3 regions of the Microtetraspora malaysiensis genome follow, and region 1 is predicted to be linked to each of the others. Evidence: predicted binding sites of a transcription regulator. Region 1 holds the regulator's gene; each other region holds the start of a gene.

Region 1 (2,263 bases):
TCAGGTCGGCGTGGATCTCGTCGGAGATGACGAGGGCGTCGTGCCGCTCGGCGTAGGCGGCGAGGGTGGCGAGCTCCGCCGCGGTGAGCACGCGGCCGGTCGGGTTGTGCGGGTTGACCAGGAGCAGCACGTCGGCCCGCTCGTCCGGGACCTCGAACCGCCAGCCGTCGCCGTCCGGCACCATCGGGACGGGGAGCAGCCGCCGGCCCATCTGCGCGATCGTGTCCAGGAACGGGTGGTAGGCCGGGGTGTGCAGGGCGACGGTGTCACCGGGGCGGGTGGTCAGGTGCAGCAGCACCTGGAGCGCCTGGTTGACGTCGCTGTACGAGCGGACGTGGCCGGGGTCGAGGCGGAAGCCGTACCGGGTCTCCATGCGCTCGGCGAACGCCTCGCCGAGGGGGCCGACGGTGGGCTGATCGATCCAGGTGGGGTAGCCGAGGTCGGTCTCGACGCGGCGGATCAGCGCCTCGCGCACCGCTTCCGGAACAGGGAAGTCCATGTCGGCGACCCAGGAGGGGATCACACCGGGTGCGGTCTCCGACCACTTGAGGCCGTCGCGGCGGGATGCCGCCTCAAGGGTGAGCTGATCAAGGTTGCGCGTCACACCAGTAAGCCTATTTGCGGCATTCACCCGCATTGCCCATTGGCCAGCCTGTCACGCTGGTGCTCCGCGGTGACCTGCGTCACCGCGGAGCGACGCGTGGACGAACCGGGCTGCCGGTGTCGTCGGTGGTGCTCCGGCCTTCAGTCAGGCCGGGGGCGCGTCAAAGCTTGCGCAGGACGGCGGTGACCTTGCCCAGGACGGTCGCCTCGTCGCCCGGGATCGGCTCGTAGTTGGCGTTGTGCGGAACCAGCCAGACGTGGCCGTCCTTGCGCTTGAAGGTCTTGACCGTGGCCTCGCCGTCGATCATGGCGGCCACCACGTCGCCGTTGTCCGCGACCGGCTGCTGGCGCACCACGACCCAGTCGCCGTCGGCGATCGCCAGGTCGATCATCGAGTCGCCGCTGACCTGCAGGAGGAACAGCGTGCCCTCGCCGACGAGCTGCTTGGGCAGCGCGAAGATGTCCTCGATGCTCTGCTCGGCCAGGATCGGGCCTCCGGCCGCGATGCGGCCGACGAGCGGCACGTACGCGGCGGTCGGGCGGCTGAAGCTCGGCTCCACCTCAGGGGCGTCCGGATCGACCCACAGCACCGGCTCGCCCGGCAGCCGGACCTCCAGCGCGCGGGGCCGGTGCGGGTCACGGCGCAGGTAGCCCTTGCGCTGCAAGGCGGTGAGCTGATGCGACACGCTTGAGGTGCTGGTCAGCTGGACCGCCTCGCCGATCTCGCGCATCGACGGCGGATATCCGCGCTGCTGCACCGAGTCGCGGATCACCTCGAGGATCTTGCGCTGCCTGGGGGTGAGACCAAGGGCATCCCGCCTGCGCACCGCCAGGTCGTTGACGCTCTCTTCCTGCCCGCTCACCAAACCACCTCCCAATCCGTGTTCTTCATGTCGCACAGAGCGACGGTACCTCGATCGAAGATCATCTTCAAACAATTGTTCGATTCGATGTGAATCGCCGTCACCTGCGCAGTTGTATCGACATCGTACGGGAGTTCGATCGACATCGTGTTCGATATTGCCGAGATTTCGCCGATCTTCTTGTAGGGTGCCGCGCGATGCTGTTGGGGTGGGCGACACGCCCGAGCTTCCAGACGGTTCCGCTGGTTGAACAGCCACTTCGCTCGGCGGGGGTCCGCCGACTTGCGTTCAAGGTCGGGCACTTCTACGGTTGGACCACAACATCTAGTAGTTACAGAGATGTACTTCACCACAGCTTGTGTTTCCGTGACCGCTTCACGACGTTTTCGTGAAGTGGGCGCAAGCGTTTCCAGGGAGGCGATGACGTGCACTGCCCGTTCTGCCGTCACCCGGACACGCGGGTCGTCGACAGTCGCTCGACAGAGGACGGGGCGGCCATCCGCCGCCGGCGTACCTGCTCCGAATGCGGGCGCAGGTTCACCACGCAGGAGACCGTCCTCCTCATGGTCAGCAAGCGCAGCGGGGTGACCGAGCCGTTCTCGCGGGACAAGGTCGTCGCCGGAGTGCGGCGGGCCTGTCAGGGACGCCCGGTCGGCGAGGATTCGCTCGCCCAGCTCGGGCAGCTGGTGGAGGAGAACATCAGGGGCACCGGATGCGCCGAGATCGCCTCGCACGAGGTGGGGCTCGCCATCCTGGGGCCGCTGCGCGAGCTGGACGAGGTCGCCTACCTGCGTTTC
Region 2 (2,263 bases), 2.7 Mb from region 1:
GCTCTGCCTGGCCACCCTGAAGTGCGGTTCGAGCGGCACGGAGTCCAGCGTCACGAAGGGGGCGATCACCCTGCGGACCTTGCCGGCGGCGCACAGCAGGCCCACGTCGGCCCCGCCCAGCGACACGATCGTCAGGTCCTTGAGGGAGGAGCGGTAGATCGCGCGGACCAGGGCCATCGGCTTGCGCCGCGAGCCCCAGCCACCGATGCCGATCGTCATGCCGCTCTCCAGCGACCCGACGATCTCCTCGATCGTCATGATCTTGTCTGTGCTCACTGGTCGCTCACCGCTCCTCACTCGCTCCGCGGGCGGCCTCGTCCCTCGGCCGACCACTCCCCTCGCTCCGTCGGGTTCGCTCCGCGCTCATCGGTCGCTCACCGCTCCTCCCTCGGAGACGAAGTCGTCGCGGTGGCGGTCGCCGGCGCCCATGAGGTTGAGCTCGAAGGTGAAGCCCTGCTCGAACCGGTAGCTGCGGTGGACGTCGACCGGGTCGATGCCGTTCAGCGACTCCTTGGCCCGGCGGATCACGTACGGGTCCTTGCCGGCGATCTGGACCGCGACCGCGAAGGCCGCGTCCCTGAGCCGGTCGCGCGGCACCACTTCCAGCACCGAGCCGTGCGCGTGCAGCTCGGCCGCCGTGACGGTCCGGCAGGTGTACACCATCGCCCGCATCAGGTGCTGCGGGACCAGCCGGGCGAGGTGCGTGGCCGCGCCGAGCGCGCCGCGGTCCACCTCGGGCAGCCCGAAGTACGCGTCCTCGGACGCGACCACGATGTCGGCGTTGCCCACGAGGCCGACCCCGCCGCCCAGGCAGAAACCGTGCACGGCCGCGATGACCGGCACCTCGCACTCGTACACCGCGGAGAACGCGGCATAGCAGCCCCGGTTGGCGCCCACCAGGGCGTCGAACCCGCTGGTCGCCTGCATCTCCTTGATGTCCACGCCGGCGTTGAACCCGCGGCCCTCGGCGCGCAGCACGACGACGCGGGTCTCCGGATCCCGCCCGGCCTGCCGTACGGCGTCGGCGAGGTCGAACCAGCCACGCACGGTCAGCGCGTTGACGGGCGGCGCGTCGACGACCACCTCGGCGATGCCGTTGCCATGGTTCCTGGTGGAGATTCCCATGCGCTACCTTTCCACCAAACATTTGTTAGAAATGAAGGTAGCAGAGGGGACCGTCCCCGGACACGGCTCGCCGTCCCGGGCGTCGCCGCGAGCAGGCGGACGACAGGCAGAAAAGGGAGAGCTGAGGATGATCTGCAAGGACCGCGTCGTCATCGTGACTGGCGCCGGGCGCGGCCTCGGCCGCGCGCACGCCCTGGAGTTCGCCCGGCAGGGCGCCAAGGTCGTCGTCAACGACCTGGGCGTGAGCCGGTCCGGCGACGGCGGCTCGGACGGCCCGGCGCGGCAGGTGGTCGAGGAGATCCGCGCGCTCGGCGGCGAGGCCGTGGCCGAGACCTCCGACATCGCCACCGACGCCGGGGCGCGCTCGCTGGTCGCCACCGCCCTGGAGCGCTTCGGCCGGCTGGACGTGCTGGTCAACAACGCCGGGTTCCTGCGCGACCGCATGCTGGTCAACCTCTCCGAGGAGGAGTGGGACGCGGTCATGCGGGTCCACCTGAAGGGCCACTTCCTGCCGCTCAAGCACGCCGGCCTGCACTGGCGGGCGGAGTCCAAGGCGGGCCGGCGGCCCGAGGCCCGGGTGATCAACACCTCGTCCGGCGCCGGCCTGCTCGGCAGCGTGGGCCAGGGCAACTACTCCGCCGCCAAGGCGGGCATCGTCGGCCTCACCCTGGTCGCCGCCGCCGAGCTCGGCCGGTACGGCGTGACCGTCAACGCCATCGCCCCGGCGGCGCGCACCCGGATGACCGAGGAGGTCTTCGCCGCCACAATGGCCGCGCCGGAGGAGGGCGCCTTCGACGCGATGGCCCCGGAGAACGTCTCCCCGCTGGTGGCCTGGCTCGGCTCGGCCGAGTCCAGGGACGTGACCGGCCGCGTCTTCGAGGTCGAGGGCGGCCGGATCTGCGTGATGGAGGGATTCCGCCACGGCCCGGCCACCGACAAGGGCGTCCGCTGGGACCCCGCCGAGCTGGGCCCGGAGATCAGCGGCCTGCTGAAGGAGGCCGCCCGCCCCGAGCCCGTCTACGGCGCCTGATCCCCCGGGCTCACCACTACCGTCACCATGCCGCCACCGCGCCGGTCACCGTACTGGCGGTACACGGGCCCGCGGACCGGCGCCGCTGATCCCTTGTCACGATCGAGC
Region 3 (2,263 bases), 2.3 Mb from region 1:
CACCCGTACCGGCACGACCTATCGGTCCGGCTCCGACAGCGACCCGGCCCGGCCGGTCGACTACGCGTACCTGGGGCGGCTGCCCCGGCCGGACGGCAAGGGCAACGTCCTGGTCTTCACCGGCATCCACCCGCAAGGCACCCTCGGCGTGGTGCAGCTCATCACCACCGAGATCGCCACCCTGTGGGGCCAAGCCGGGGACGGGCGCTTCTCCACCGTGGTCGGTGTCGAATACGACCCGCAGACGGGGGAACCGGTCACAGCGGAACTCGCCAGTCCGCTCTACCGCCACGAGGACACCTGATGCGCGTCACCTTCGCCACCCAACCCGCATCCCCCGACCGGCCCAACGAAGACTTCATCGCCGCCACACCGGACGCCGTTGTTCTCCTGGATGGCGCGGGTACGCCTGCGGGTTCGGAATCCGGCTGCTCCCACGGGGTGGCCTGGTACGCGCGAACCCTCGGCTCAAAACTGATCGCGTCCCTGACGCAAAGCGCCGGCTCCTTGACGGAGATCTTGGCTGAAGGCATCAAGGCCACCACGTCTCTGCATGACTTCACCTGCGACGTGAACCACCCCGGCTCCCCCTCGGCCACCGTCGTCATGCTCCGCCGTACCGGTGACGATCTGGAGTATCTCGTCTTGGCCGACTCTGTCCTTGTGCTCGACGTGATCGGCGTGGATGAGCCGATGGTCATCACCGATGATCGGGAAGGACAAGTTGGTAAGCGCTACCGGACGGCCATGGATGCGCTGGGCTCCGGCACTCCCGATCACACCGCCGCTCTGCGTGAGTACGTGGAGGCCATGCGGGCGCACCGCAACCGGGACGGCGGATTCTGGGTCGCCTCATCCGACCCCCTCGCCGCAGAACAGGCTCTCACCGGCGCGGTTCCCGCTGACCAGATTCGCGCGGCGGCGCTCCTCAGCGATGGCGCATCCCGCCCCGTCGACCGCTTCCACCTCGCCACCTGGCGGCAAGTCCTCGACATCCTCGCCCAGCACGGCCCCTCCGAACTCATTCGCCAAGTTCGCGATGCCGAACACTCCGATCCTGCCGGGAAGCGCTGGCCACGAGGCAAGGCCTTTGATGACGCTTCGGCGGCGCTGGCATCACCGTTGCAGCCGCTGCAGTAACGATTCACCTGATCTCGGAGCTAGGTAGCGATACCGTTACACACACTTATCGCAAAACTATCGAATGTGCGTTCGATCCGAGTTACGATTGCTATCACCTGGGGTGTTTGCTTCCGGCGGAGGCCCTTGACGAGGAAGGAACAGTGATGGGTGACCGTAGCTCTATCGAATGGACCGAGGCTACGTGGAACCCAACAACGGGATGTGACCGCTTCTCGCGAGGTTGTGACAACTGTTACGCCCTGGCACTGGCTAAGCGGTTGAAGGCTATGGGACAACCTCGATATCAGCGCGACGGAGATGCGCGTACCTCAGGCCCGGGCTTTGGTGTAACCCTTCACGAGGACCTGTTAGACCTTCCGAAGCGATGGCGGCGGCCACGTCTCGTGTTCGTTAACTCCATGAGCGACTTATTTCATGCTCAGGTTCCGTTGGAGTTCGTCGCCCGTGTGTTTCGAACCATGGAGGAAACTCCACAACACACCTATCAAATACTCACGAAGCGGGCAAGGCGCCTGCGTCGCGTGGCACACCATCTGGATTGGCCGGACAATGCGTGGATGGGCGTCAGTGTGGAAGACATCGACTCTATCGATCGCATTGACGATCTGAGGCAGGTCCCAGCCGCGATCCGATTCCTGTCATGCGAGCCCTTGCTTGGACCTCTGGGCAATTTGGATCTTTCAGGAATATCGTGGGTCATCGTCGGCGGAGAGAGTGGACCAAATTTCCGCCCCATGGATCCTCAGTGGGTCAAAGATATACGCGACCAGTGTCTCGACGCAGGAGTCCCGTTCTTTTTCAAGCAGTGGGGGGGCAGGACGCCAAAGGCGCAAGGCCGCATTCTAGACGGTCGCACCTGGGATGAAATGCCAGAAATTTCGGAGTCGCTACTTTCATTGAGCACGTAAGTAACGACTCCCACCCCCCGGTGCGCCACTATGCGTTCGGGAAATAAACAGTAGTTCCGGCAGGAAATCCGTGCTTCCCCGGCCGACGAACTTGAATGGTTCCCTCTTTTTCCAACGGAGACAGCACAGGCTTGCGTAGATGCGACTTCTTGTAAGGAGTCTGGATGATCGTAAACCTTTCCAGCTCCTCTATGGCAACCGTCCTGCCTGAG

The links. The regulator LexA, encoded in region 1, represses DNA repair genes until DNA is damaged. The targets are predictions, from matches to a motif close to TCGAACANNTGTTCGA.
Region 2: a site for LexA is predicted at 1,140-1,155, ahead of ACQP1V_RS23950 (enoyl-CoA hydratase family protein). Genes of this name have one in related genera too.
Region 3: a site for LexA is predicted at 1,201-1,216, ahead of ACQP1V_RS00245 (DUF5131 family protein). Genes of this name have one in related genera too.

Annotation. Positions count from the first base shown of each region.
Region 1 covers NZ_CP191998.1:2,321,155-2,323,417, forward strand. The annotation lists gene ACQP1V_RS11230 (MalY/PatB family protein) at 1-604, opposite strand, end outside; gene lexA (transcriptional repressor LexA) at 765-1,466, opposite strand; gene ACQP1V_RS11240 (hypothetical protein) at 1,463-1,897, opposite strand; gene nrdR (transcriptional regulator NrdR) at 1,892-2,263, shown strand, end outside.
Region 2 covers NZ_CP191998.1:5,036,871-5,039,133, forward strand. The annotation lists gene ACQP1V_RS23945 (CoA transferase subunit A) at 1-258, opposite strand, end outside; gene ACQP1V_RS23950 (enoyl-CoA hydratase family protein) at 364-1,125, opposite strand; gene ACQP1V_RS23955 (SDR family oxidoreductase) at 1,253-2,155, shown strand.
Region 3 covers NZ_CP191998.1:47,053-49,315, reverse strand. The annotation lists gene ACQP1V_RS00255 (sigma-70 family RNA polymerase sigma factor) at 1-304, shown strand, start outside; gene ACQP1V_RS00250 (protein phosphatase 2C domain-containing protein) at 304-1,140, shown strand; gene ACQP1V_RS00245 (DUF5131 family protein) at 1,287-2,051, shown strand; gene ACQP1V_RS00240 (three-Cys-motif partner protein TcmP) at 2,080-2,263, opposite strand, start outside.